DNA from 4 places in the Neorhizobium sp. NCHU2750 genome. Region 2 is predicted to be linked to each of the others. Evidence: riboswitches for the same ligand, from Rfam matches in the RefSeq annotation. Region 2 holds a riboswitch; each other region holds the start of a gene.
The links. A riboswitch is a leader RNA that binds a small molecule or an ion and turns the genes downstream of it on or off. The one in region 2 is predicted to bind cobalamin.
Positions count from the first base shown of each region.

Region 1: linked by a shared signal. The riboswitch ahead of NCHU2750_RS18395 (DUF1636 family protein) and the one ahead of NCHU2750_RS02375 (aromatic ring-hydroxylating oxygenase subunit alpha) in region 2 are both predicted to bind cobalamin.
Region 3: linked by a shared signal. The riboswitch ahead of bluB (5,6-dimethylbenzimidazole synthase) and the one ahead of NCHU2750_RS02375 (aromatic ring-hydroxylating oxygenase subunit alpha) in region 2 are both predicted to bind cobalamin.
Region 4: linked by a shared signal. The riboswitch ahead of NCHU2750_RS05140 (ABC transporter substrate-binding protein) and the one ahead of NCHU2750_RS02375 (aromatic ring-hydroxylating oxygenase subunit alpha) in region 2 are both predicted to bind cobalamin.

Region 1 is NZ_CP030827.1:3,815,061-3,818,264, forward strand. It holds gene NCHU2750_RS18385 (cobyric acid synthase) at 1-735, opposite strand, end outside; gene cobO (cob(I)yrinic acid a,c-diamide adenosyltransferase) at 739-1,308, opposite strand; cobalamin riboswitch at 1,578-1,824, shown strand; gene NCHU2750_RS18395 (DUF1636 family protein) at 1,928-2,356, shown strand; gene cobW (cobalamin biosynthesis protein CobW) at 2,353-3,204, shown strand, end outside.
Region 2 is NZ_CP030827.1:498,484-501,687, forward strand. It holds gene NCHU2750_RS02365 (L-threonylcarbamoyladenylate synthase) at 1-750, opposite strand, end outside; gene NCHU2750_RS02370 (DUF6656 family protein) at 782-1,390, opposite strand; cobalamin riboswitch at 1,585-1,824, shown strand; gene NCHU2750_RS02375 (aromatic ring-hydroxylating oxygenase subunit alpha) at 1,923-3,167, shown strand.
Region 3 is NZ_CP030827.1:1,764,908-1,768,111, forward strand. It holds gene NCHU2750_RS08690 (NYN domain-containing protein) at 1-786, shown strand, start outside; gene NCHU2750_RS08695 (TolB family protein) at 783-1,619, shown strand; cobalamin riboswitch at 1,648-1,841, shown strand; gene bluB (5,6-dimethylbenzimidazole synthase) at 1,924-2,646, shown strand; gene NCHU2750_RS08705 (hypothetical protein) at 2,691-3,204, opposite strand, start outside.
Region 4 is NZ_CP030827.1:1,034,038-1,037,241, forward strand. It holds gene NCHU2750_RS05135 (FecCD family ABC transporter permease) at 1-901, opposite strand, end outside; gene NCHU2750_RS05140 (ABC transporter substrate-binding protein) at 898-1,917, opposite strand; cobalamin riboswitch at 2,062-2,270, opposite strand; gene zigA (zinc metallochaperone GTPase ZigA) at 2,411-3,204, shown strand, end outside.

The DNA of each region.
Region 1 (3,204 bases), 1.0 Mb from region 2:
CGACTGGTTCAGACCGAGGGCATCCTCCGCCGGCAGGAGAGCCGCATCGGCAAAATGCGGCAGAAGCCCGACCGATTGCCAGCCGGTAAACCTCGAGATCAGATCCATCCCCTCGGCAAACAGCGCCGGATCGCCGCGGAACCGATTGACGATGAAGCCACGGATCATCGCCGCATCATCCGCATCGATCACGAGTTTCGTCCCCGCGATACTGGCAATGACGCCGCCGCGATCGATATCGCCGATCAGTATGACCGGCACGTCGGCGGCACGCGCAAAACCCATATTGGCAATGTCGTTCTGGCGCAGATTGATCTCGGACGCGCTGCCCGCACCTTCAACGAGAACGAGATCGGCCTTTGCCCGCAGGATCTCGTAGCTTTCCATTACCCGCGACAGCAATCTTGGCTTCAGTTGCTGATATTCCGACGCTTTCGCATTGCCTTCCACCCGGCCCTGAACCACGACCTGCGAGCCGATATCGCTTTGCGGCTTCAACAGAACCGGGTTCATGTGGACGCTGAGCGGCACACCCGCCGCCCGCGCCTGCAAGGCCTGCGCCCGGCCGATCTCACCACCATCGGCCGTCACGGCAGCATTGTTGGACATGTTCTGCGGCTTGAACGGCAAAACCTTGAGACCGCGCAGCGTAAACGCGCGCGCCAGGCCGGCGACGATCAGCGACTTGCCCACGTCCGAACCCGTTCCCTGGAACATCAGCGAGCGAGCAGCCATGGTTCAGAACTCGATACCGGCCTGGGCCTTCACCCCGGCCTTGAAATGGTGCTTGACCAGCGTCATCTCGGTGACGAGATCGGCAGCCTCGATCAGCGCCGGCTTGGCATTGCGGCCGGTCACGACCACATGCAGGTCGGGGCGCCGCGTCGCGAGCGAAGCAACGACGCTCTCAAGATCGAGATAGTCGTAACGCAGCGCGATATTGAGTTCGTCGAGAATGACGAGACCGATCGAGTCGTCGGCCATCAGGTCGAGCGCCTTGGCCCATGCCCTCTCGGCAGCGGCAATGTCCCGCTTGATATCCTGGGTTTCCCAGGTGAACCCCTCGCCCATCGTGTGCCAGACGACACGATCGCCGAATGTCGCAAGCGCCGGCTGTTCACCGGTCGACCAGGCGCCCTTGATGAACTGTACGATGCCGACGCGGCGATTATTGCCGAGCATGCGCAGCGCCAGCCCGAAGGCCGCCGTCGATTTGCCCTTGCCCGGTCCGGTATGGACGATGAGAAGCCCTTTTTCGACGGTTTTCTCGGCCACTTCCGCATCCTGAACAGCTTTGCGGTTGACCATCTTGGCGCGATGGCGCTCCTCAGTGGACTGATCGATATCCTTCAACCTGCTGCAAGCTCCTGCTTGGGTCCTGACCGGCGGCCGCAAAAGCAACCTGATCCAGCATATGGCCCTCATTCAAATCCGTTACGGAAAAACCGGGCGGTTGGCGAAGAGCCCGCCACGCCGCCTTGTGTCCGCAACCACCCTCGTGCGTCGGCGACGACTATAGGCAAATCCGTTGCCTCGGCAATCGCTTCTGCGACATTGACAGCACCCCGCGGGAGCGCTTACTTGATGGTTACGACGGTCTCTTGCCGGCAACGGCAAGGGCTAAGAGAGAATGCGGTGCGGATTCGGCGTCTTCGCTGGGATCCAATGCCGCGGCTGCCCCCGCAACTGTAGGCGGCGAGCCATCTTGCCAAAGACGCCACTGGAGAGATCCAACCTAGGAGATAGGGACCGGATCCATCTGGGAAGGCAGGCAGGTGGCGACGACCCGTGAGCCAGGAGACCTGCCGTTCCACATTCATGCTTTTCCGGGCGGGGTGCTCCGGGCAAGGCCTTGTTTTCACTGCAGGATGGTCCGCCACCTGTCGCGCACCCCGATTTTTTGAGAAACCCGGCGGTTTGCGGCCTGATGACGGATGAAGTGCAAAAAGACGATGGAAGTCTGGCCGACGACGGCAATGCCGGCGAGATCGACGTGACGATCTTCGTCTGCACCAATTGCCGCGAGTCAACCAACAGCACGGTCCGCCCCGGTGTCGCACTGATAGAGGCATTGAGAGAGGCGGCCGAAGGCAAGCCGCTTGCGATAAAGCCCGTCACCTGCCTTTCCAATTGCGACAAGGGGCCGAGCGCCGCCTTCAATCGCCGCTCCGGCTGGTCCTATGTGTTCGGCCATCTCTCGACCGAAAATGCCGACGACATCGTCACCGGCGCAATGATGCTGGCCGCCGACGAACGCGGCCTGCTTCCCCTTCGCAGCCGCCCGACATGCCTGCGCGGCAAGGGCATGACGGCCCGCATCCCCCCCTTCCATCATCACGAGGACATGCCTGCATGAGCGTCAATTCCGCCCCCAAGTTCGATCGCGTACCCTGCACCGTCGTCACCGGCTTTCTCGGTGCCGGCAAGACCACGCTGATCCGCAACCTGATCGAAAAGCTCGACGGCAAGCGGCTGGCCATCATCGTCAACGAATTCGGCGATGTCGGCATCGATGGCGAAGTGCTCAAAGGTTGCGGCATCGAAAGCTGCCCAGACGATAACATCATCGAGCTCGCAAACGGCTGCATCTGCTGCACGGTCGCAGACGATTTCGTCCCCGCGATCGACCAGATCCTCGCCCGCGAACCGCGCGTTGATCATATCCTGATCGAAACCTCGGGCCTCGCTCTGCCCAAGCCGCTCGTCCAGGCCTTCCAGTGGCCGGCCGTCAAGGCTCGCGTCACCGTCGATGGCGTCGTTGCCGTCGTCGATGGCGTGGCGCTGGCCGAAGGCCGTGTTGCCGACGACCATGTGGCGCTCGAAGCCCAGCGCGAGGCAGACGGCTCGATCGACCACGACGACCCGGTCGAGGAAGTCTTCGAGGATCAGGTTGCCTGCGCCGACATGATCGTGCTGACCAAGACCGACCTGCTCGATCAGGCGTCGCTCGCTGCCGCCAAGGGCCGTGTCCAGGCGCATCTGCCGCGCGCGGTGAAGATCGTGCCGGCTGCCAAGGGCGCCGTCGATCCGGGCGTGCTGATTGGCCTTGGCCTTGCTGTCGAGGACGATATCGAAAACCGCAAGACCCATCACGACGACGAGGAAGACCACGATCACGACGAATTCGACAGCTTCGTCATCGATCTTCCGGCCGTGACTGACGCGGAAGCTCTGGCAGAGCGTATCTCCGCCACGGCGGAAGCG
Region 2 (3,204 bases):
TCCGGGTTCGATCGCAGTGGCATCCAGACGGACGGCCGCACCCGGCGCGTAATGCGAGGCAAGCATGCCCGGCGCCTCGATGATTGCCGCCGGCCCGGCACGCCTGGTGATGCCGCGACCGGCGGCCCTGGCGATCTCTTCCGCCGCAAGCCCGCCCGGCCGCAGAAGCAGGATCGTTCCGGTCTCCGGGTCGACGCGTACGATGGTCGATTCCACACCCACTTTCGACGCGCCGCCATCAAGGATGAGCGGGATCTTGCTCCCCAGATCGTCCATCACGTGACGTGCGCTGGTCGGGCTGACCTTGCCGGACGTGTTGGCGCTCGGGGCAGCGAGAGGCCGGTCGAAGGCGCGGATCAGCTCGTTGGCAAACCCTGCCGGGCAGCGCAGTCCGACCGTGTCGAGCCCGGCCGTCGCCAGCGAATGGATGATGCTGTCCGGCTTCAGCGGCAGGATGATCGTCAGCGGCCCCGGCCAGAAGGCTTCGGCGAGCTGCCGCGATACGGGATCGAACACGGCATAGCGCTCCGCCATGGCGATATCGCAGACATGGCTGATCAGCGGGTTGAAGCGCGGCCGCCCCTTGGTCTCGTAGATCCGCGAAATGGCATCCGCCCGTGTCGCGTCGGCGGCAAGCCCGTAGACAGTCTCGGTCGGGATGGCGACGGCAAGACCTTCGCCAAGCACGCGCACGCCCTCGCGGATCGCGCGCTGCGGCTCAACACCCGTCTCTATGATTTCGGCTTTCATCCTGCCGTCAATACAGCGGAGCGCGCCCGCTTCAAAGCCTTTTGATCATTTCGCGGATCGTCGCGTCGGGCGCGCCGAGCATCAGCACGTTGCGCATCGCCTCATGCGGGTCGTTGGTCTGGAACAACAGCCCGTTCTTGCGCCAGCTGCGGTCGATCTTGGCCTGTTCGCCGGCCTCGCCCTCGACAGCGACGGCGAAATACATCCGCGCGTTCTGCGGACTGATGCGGGCAAAAAAGGCTTCGTCCTCGCCGATCTCCGAGGAGAAATTGGCGATGTAGAACGACCATGTGACCATGGAATCGCGCGAGAAGAAGGTGCGCGCCGCCGTTACATGGCAATAGCCGAGATGCGGGCTGCCATCGAGCGTGCGGTGGAAGATGATCTTCGGAAGAAAGATCGAGCGGTGAAAGCTGTTGAGCCGACGGTGCGTCGTCTCGCCTGCTGCCTCGAGCTTCTTGCCGGTCTTTTCGGCAACTTCCTCATAGGTCAGATAGCGGCGTTCGCTTGGAACCCACATCGGCCGGATGCGGGAAATGCGGCCCGTCCGCAGAAACTCCGAATGGGAAGTCGCGGTATTCGGCGCGGTGACGAAAGGCCTCTGTCTGTTGACCTCGTAATACCGGATCGGTGCTGGCATCTTGGCGGCTCTTCCGATTGGATTTTGACGAATACTATTAGCGACACCTTAACAGTCTGTTTCTGACCGTGCCGGCATGCCACGGCCCGCCCCGGACAATCCTGGGGAACGCTTTCTGCCAAAGCCTGTTCCGTCGTCGCCAATGCAGTTGCCGATGTCGCAATGTCGTCTATGCGACAGGCCGGCGTCACGCTTAAATATGACAAAGCTCAAGGTGCCGCCTTGCTAGGGAAGGTGGAGAATTGGGAAGCCGGCGGGTCGACGAGATCTATCCGGCGCTGCCCCCGCAACGGTGGTGGAGTTGAAGGCATGGCGTGAGGGAAACCCTTAAAGCCACTGGGACAGAGCCGAACGGCCGACCGGGAAGGTGCCATGCAATCCCTCTTGAAGGGAAACTCCTCAGCCCGGAAACCAGCCTGAGCCATGATTGACGACCGGTCGCGGAGGGCGCACGGGACAGGAATTGGTTGCGTTTCAAAAATGCCGCCGGCTTGTCCATGCCCTGAAGCTTGCTTGAATTGCGAGGAAGCATATGGACATTCATAGTCAGGTTCTGCGACAGCTGAAGAACCGCCGCGAGGGTTTCAGCCTCGAACAGCCCTTCTACATCGACCCCGACTACTACAAGCTCGATCTGGAAATGATCTGGTATCGCGACTGGCTGTTCGTCGGCCACGATTGCGAGATCGACAAGGCGGGCAAGTATGTCACCCTGCAGATCGGTGACTATCCGGTCCTCGTCATCCGCACCCGCGAAGGCGATATCCGCGCCTATCACAACACCTGTCGCCATCGCGGCCACCGCGTCTGCACCAAGGATGCCGGTTCCGCCACCCGTCTCGTCTGTCCCTATCACCAATGGACCTACCAGCATGACGGATCGCTGATGTCGGCCCGCCACATGGGCGAGAATTTCGACAAGAAGCAGTATGGCCTGAAACCCGTCCATTGCCAGGTCGTGGGCGGCTACATCTTCGTTTGCCTTGCCCAGGAAGCCCCTGATTTCGCCCCGGTGCGGGCCACGATCGAGCCCTACATGGCGCCGCATCGCCTGATGGAGACGAAGGTCGCCGCCAAGAACACCATCATCGAGAAGGGCAACTGGAAGCTCGTCTGGGAAAACAACCGCGAGTGCTATCACTGCGCCGGCAATCACCCGGAACTCTGCCGCACCTATCCGGAAGCCCCGACCGCGACCGGTGTCCAGGGTGCCGGCGATGACCCCTTCATCTCCGAGCACTGGAGTCGCTGCGAACAGGCAGGCCTGCCGAGCACGTTCAACATGTCGCCGGACGGCCAGTTCCGCGTCGCCCGCATGCCGCTCGTCGAGGATGCCGAGAGCTACACGATGGACGGCCGACCCGCGGTCAAGCGCTCGCTCTCCGACGATGTGAAGATCTCGCATATCGGCACGATGCTGCTCTTCCATTACCCAACCACCTGGAACCACATGCTGGTCGACCACGCGATCTCCTTCCGCGTCATCCCGATCGGCCCGGAAGAGACTGCGGTCACCACCACCTGGCTGGTTCACAAGGATGCCGTCGAAGGTGTCGACTACGATGTCGAGCAGCTCACCCATGTCTGGAACATGACCAACGACCAGGACCGCGCGATCGTCGAGGAAAATGCCTTCGGCATCCGTTCGCCGGCCTATGAGCCTGGTCCCTATTCCGAGGCGCATGAAGGCGGCGTCATGCAGTTCGTCGAATGGTATTCGAACTTCATGATCGATCGCCTGCAGGGCAAGGACAGCACGCTTTACGCGGTGGCGTGACGACAAAAGAGACTCGTGTGTGGAACAAAATGGGGAT
Region 3 (3,204 bases), 1.3 Mb from region 2:
GTCGCCGGGCGGGTCATGGAGATCGCGGCCGGTTTCGGCAGGATCGTCGAGCGGCGGGTCTATGGCGACTTCACCCGCGAACACCTGAAACCATGGGCGGAAGCCGCCACCCATCACGCGCTGAGCATCCAGACCGCTCAGGCGACGATCTCGGGCAAGAACAGCAGCGACATAATGTTGGCGATCGATGTGGCCGAACTCATGTGCCGCTCGGATATCGATGTCTTCTGCATCGTGACCTGCGACAGTGACTTCATCCACCTCGCCACCCGCCTGCGCATGCGCGGCCACAGGGCGATAGGCATAGGCGGCACGAAGGCGTCGCCGGCATTAAGGCTGGCATTCGACAAATTCTTCGAGGTCGAGCTTGCCCTCAAGGAAGCGGACCCGCCAAAGGCGGTGAAGAGCACGACACGGGCAAAGACGGCCAAGGCCGAGGAGCCGGCAAAGGTTGCCAAGACTGCCGAGAATACAAAGCCTGCCAAGCCGCTCGAGACAGGCAAGGTCGTCGCCCTAAAGCGCGCCGGTGATATTCGGCCCTATATTGTTCAAGCGCTGAATTCTATTGGGCGCGCGCCGCAGGATTGGGTGGAGGTCGGCCGGTTGTCGTCCGCGATCCGGCAGCTCAATCCCGAATTCAAGCCGAACAATTTCGGCTCGGCCAAGTTTAGTACCGTATTGAAGAATTGCGAATTTCTGGAAACACGCAAAGATGGGACGATAGGCATGCAGGTAAGGGTAAAGGACATCACAGCACCTCTGGTACAGGGTGGAGCTGGCGCGTGACGCTCCGCAGCTCGGTCGAGATCTACAATATCCGCACCCGGCAGAGCCGCATCGTCTGGCAGACGGAAGAGCTGTTCGAGGCACCCAACTGGTCGCCGGACGGACGCTACCTGATGCTCAATGCCGATGGTTTGATCTATCGCCTGTCTCCAGACGGTGATGGCGTGCCGGACCGCGTCGACACCGGCTTTGCCAACCGCTGCAACAACGACCACGGCATATCCCCCGACGGCACCCTGATCGCGATTTCCGACAAGGTCGAGTTCGGCAAATCGGCAATCTATATCCTGCCGGCCGAGGGCGGGATGCCGAAGCTGATCACCGAAAACCTGCCCTCCTACTGGCATGGCTGGTCTCCCGACGGACAGACGGTGACCTATTGCGGCATCCGTGATCAGGTCTTCGATATCTACACGATCGGCATCGATGGTGAGAACGAGACCCGCCTGACCTTCGGCGAGGGCCGCAATGACGGACCGGATTATTCACCGGACGGCAAGTGGATCTATTTCAACTCCAGCCGTACGGGCCGCATGCAGATCTGGCGCGTGCCGGCCGAAGGCGGCGAGGCGGAGCGCATCACCGACAGCGCCTATGGCGACTGGTTCCCGCATCCATCGCCCAAGGGCGACAAGATCGTCTTCGTCTCCTATGACGGCGATGTCTTCGATCATCCGCGCGACCTCGATGTCCGTGTAAGGCTGATGGACATGGATGGCGGCAATGTCGAGACCCTATTCGAGCTTTTCGGCGGGCAGGGCACGATGAACTCGCCGAACTGGTCACCGCACGGTGATGAATTCGCCTATGTCCGTTACTTCCCTGCGGCGTGATCGGTCTTGCCTCGAAGTCGCAGGCCCGGCATAACTCCTCCCGTCAGGTGCCCGCCATTGGCGGGAGAATCGGGAAGCCGGCGCAATTCCGGCACGTGCCCAACGCTGTGAGGCGGACGGTCATCGCATGAGGTAAACCTCAGCCACTGGGCGACTGTCCGGGAAGGCGGCGATGGCCGGATGAAGCCAAGTCAGAAGACCGGCCTGACAGGATGGACCGATCCGCGCGGACAGCGGACAGGTTGTAAGGTTCGTGTGGCGCCGCAGGCGTGACCGGAACCTCAGGCATTGTTGGGGAAAGACGATGCGACCTGAATTGATACCCGAACTGCGACTCCCGGCCCTGGATGAAAGCCCGGATACCGGTCTTGTGGCGGCCGGACCATTTTCCGAAGACGAACGCGCGGCCGTCTACCGCGCCATCGGGACGCGACGTGACGTGCGCGACCAGTTCCTCTCCGACCCTATACCCGATGACGTGTTGAGGCGCCTTCTCGACGCGGCCCATGCAGCGCCGTCGGTCGGCTTCATGCAGCCGTGGAATTTCATCCTCGTTCGCGACGAGAAAGTCAGGCATGCGGCCTGGCAGGCGTTCTCGAAAGCCAATGACGAGGCCGAGGCGATGTTCCCGCAGGACAAGCGCAGTACCTATCGAAGCCTCAAGCTTGAAGGCATTCGCAAGGCGCCGCTGTCGATCTGCGTCACCTGCGATCCCGATCGCGCAGGACCGGTCGTGCTCGGCCGCACCCACAATGCCCGCATGGACAGCTATTCGACCGTCTGCGCCATCCAGAACCTCTGGCTGGCAGCGCGTGCGGAAGGCATCGGTGTCGGCTGGGTCAGCATCTTTCGCGACGAGGACATGCACGCGATCCTCGGCATACCGGAGAAGATCGAGATCGTCGCCTGGCTTTGCCTTGGTTATGTCGACGCGCTTTATGAGGAACCGGAACTCGCGATCAAGGGCTGGCGCCAGCGCCTCCCGCTGAACGATCTTGTCTTCGAGGACGCCTGGGGCCGCAAATAGGCGCGTCCATCAGGACGCGCGCCTGATCCCCGTTCCTCGCTGTCCTATTGCTGTGGCTGCGGGCCGCTCGATTTCGGGTTGGCAAGATCGATCTTCTCGTCCGGGAAGAATTCCGGCCCGATCACCCGGACCTTTCTGTCGGGATCATAAGGACGGTCCGGCGGGAACTGGATCGGCGCTTCCTTCTGTGTCGTCACCGGCTGAGGACTTCCGAGATGGGTGATGCTGGAATTGGCCTTGTCGGCGGCCGGAGCGGGCATATGTGGTGCTGCCTCGTAAAGCCCGGCACCCGTCTGGTTCTCGTCGGGGCCGGGAAGCGCGATGCCGCGGATCCTGATGCGTTCCTTCTCATCGATCGCGGCCTGGGTATCGAGATCGGTCGGCGTGCAGTTGTTCTCGCGGATGGCAGACAGGATGGCCACGCGCTCTTCCGAAGGCTGCAGCAGCGAGCGGCTGTTGTTGCGTTGCTCGGCGAGCTTTTCCCGATCGCCTTCCAGCCGCTGCAGCTTGTCCTGCATGTCGTGGCACTGGTCGTCGCTATGGTTGTTGCCGCCGAGC
Region 4 (3,204 bases), 540 kb from region 2:
ACAGTGCGCCGGTCAGCGCGCAGGCGGGCAGCAGCCGCATATGGCCGGGCCCGACGACGAAGCGGGCTGCATGCGGAATGACGAGTCCGACGAAGCCGATGGCACCGACCATGCTGACCATGGTGGCCGTCATCAGCGCGGTGACGAGAAGCAGCAGGGCGCGTACCCGGCCGACAGCGATGCCGAGCGAACGGGCGGCATCCTCGCCGAAGGTGAAGGCATCGAGCGCCCGCGAATGCCAGATGCAGACGACGAGCCCGACGGCGACGACGATCGCGGCAAGCGCCACGTCGGGCCAGCGGACGCCGGAAAAGCTGCCGAGCAGCCAGAACATCACGCTGCGCGCCTGTTCGGCATTGGCCGAGGTCGAGACGATATAGGAGGTGAGCGCATTGAACAGCTGCGAGGCGGCGACGCCCGCCAGAATGGTGCGGTCTGCCGTCTGTCGCCCGGTCGTCAGCACGATGACGAAGGCGAAGGCGAGGATCGCCCCGGCAAAAGCGCCGGCCGAAAGCGAGATCGCCCCGCCGCCAAGCCCCAGCAGCATGACCGAAACCGCGCCTGTGGAGGCACCGGCCGAAACGCCGAGCACATAGGGTTCGGCCAGCGAGTTGCGTAAGAGCGACTGCAGGATCGCACCCGACAGCGCCAGCGCCGCGCCGCAGAAGGCGGCAAGCAGCGAGCGTGACAGGCGGTAATCCCAGATCACCGCTTCCTGGATGCGTGGCACCGCGATTGCGGTCAGGCCGAGCCTGTTGGTGACGGCCGCAGCCGCCGTCTTCATCGGGATCGCCATCTCGCCGATTGCAATCCCCGCCGTCATGGCGAAGAGCAAAGCGATGAGGACGAGGAGGGCGCCGGCAGTGCCGGCAGCCCAGACTCTGGTCCGCGATGGCGTCACTGCGACAGGCCGAAGGACTTGATGCCGCGGGCCAGCGTCTCGATGCCGTCGATCGTGCGGATCGTCGGGTTCATCGACTGCGCGTCCATCATCACGAAGCGCCTGTTCTTCACCGCGTCGAGCTGGCTGACGACCGGATCATGTTCGAGGAAATCGATCTTCACCTTTGGGTCGTCGGCGGCATAGCGGCGGCGGTCCATCGTGGCGATGACGATGACGGCCGGATTGGCCTCGGCGATCGTCTCCCAGCCGACCAGTGGCCATTCCTCCTCGGTCGACACGACATTTTTCGCGCCGATCGTCTTCAGGATATAGGCGGGCGCACTGTTCTTGCCGGCGATGAAGGCATCGCCCTTGGTCTCCTTGCTGGAGAACCAGAAGACGATCGGCAGGTTCTTCGCCTCGGCCCCCTTGATCGAGGCGACCGCTGCCGCCTCGCGCGCCTTGAGATCGGCGGTGAGCTTGTCGCCGCGGTCCTGTACGTCGAAGATCTCGGCCAGTTCATCGATCTCCCGATAGATCAGGTCCATCGTGAAGAGTTCCTTGCGCACCCCGTCGCCGCCATCGGTATTGGTCTTGGCGACGCAATCGGCCGGCGAGATATAGGTGTTGATACCGAGATCGGAAAACTGCTCGCGCTTGCCGACCGAGCCCATCGGACCGACATGCCATTCGAATTCGGCGGCAACCAGATCCGGCTCCAGCCCGACGACCGACTCGAAGCTCGGATCGTTGTCGGCAAGCCGTTTGATCTTCGCATTGGCCTCGGCATATTGCGGCAGTACCGGGCCGACCCAGACGGCGGTGCCGGCGACCTTGTCGGCGAGCCCGAGCGAATAGAGGATTTCGGTCATGCCCTGGCCGATCGAGACGATCTTTCGAGGTGTCTTGTCGAATGTGACCTTCTGGCCGCAATTCTCGATGGTCAGCGGATAGCTGGTCGAGCCTGCGAAGGCGGTGGCGGGAAGAGCCGATGCGGAAAGCGCAAAGAGCGCGGCAATCAAGCCGAGTTTCATGTCCTGTCCTTTAAGAGTGAATGGCTAAGCCGGGATGAAAGGCAGGACGTTGCAGTGCCGCGACCGCGGATTGCATCGGAAACGGCGGGCGACGGCGTCGCTTGCGTCATAAGTCTCTCCCTGCCGGAACACCTCGTCCGGTACTGGTTGGCCTAAGCTGCGGCAGGTCTCCTGACTTGCGGCTCATACGCCCTGTCGTCTCCTTCCCGGCCGGTGAGGCCAGTGGCTGTGACGAAGGGCTCGCCGCTTACAGTTGCGAGGGCAGTCGCGGAATTGGTCGGGGCTGATAGCCCGAAACCTCACCGCATTCCCTTTTCATCTGCGAATGCAGAACCGTAGCGTGTCCTTGATAGGAGACCGTCTGGTGCTTGTCCAGTGATCTTGACTGCACGGCAGGAAGGGGGACCAAAACTCCCGCAGGAGGCTTGACGACCCGCCGTGCATGTGCTGACGTAATAGTATAACGTAACGCGCAATGCAATGGACATCTGTTATGAAAGAGAGACTCCCCGTCACCGTGCTTTCCGGCTTTCTCGGCGCCGGCAAGACGACGCTGCTCAACCATATCCTTGCCAATAGGGATGGGCTGCGGGTGGCGCTGATCGTCAACGACATGAGCGAGGTCAATATCGATGCAGCGCTGGTGCGTGATGGCGGTGCCAACCTCTCCCGTACCGAGGAGCAATTGGTGGAGATGACCAATGGCTGCATCTGTTGCACGCTGCGCGATGACCTGTTGACCGAGGTTCGGGCCTTGGCGGAGCAGGGCAGGTTCGACTATCTGCTGATCGAATCGACCGGTATCGCCGAGCCGCTGCCGGTTGCCGCCACCTTCGACTTCCGCGACGAGAACGGCATGAGCCTGTCCGATGTCGCAAGGCTCGACACGATGGTGACGGTCGTCGATGCCGCCAATCTTTTGAAGGATTACGGTTCCGGCGATTTCCTTGCCGATCGCGGCGAGACGGCGGGCGAGGGCGACAACCGCACCATCGTCGATCTTCTCGTCGAACAGATCGAGTTTGCCGATGTGGTGATCCTCAACAAGATCGGCACGGCAACCGAGGCTGAACGCGACGCCGCGCGAAAAATCATCGTCGCGCTCAATCCGGATGCCAGGCTGATCGAGACCGATTTTGGCAAAGTGGAGCTGAAGGAGATCCTCGGCACGGGGCGCTTCGATTTCGACAAGGCGCAGGAACATCCGCTCTGGTTCAAGGAACTGCATGGCTTCAAGGATCATGTTCCGGAAACCGAGGAATACGGCATCCGCTCCTTCGTCTATCG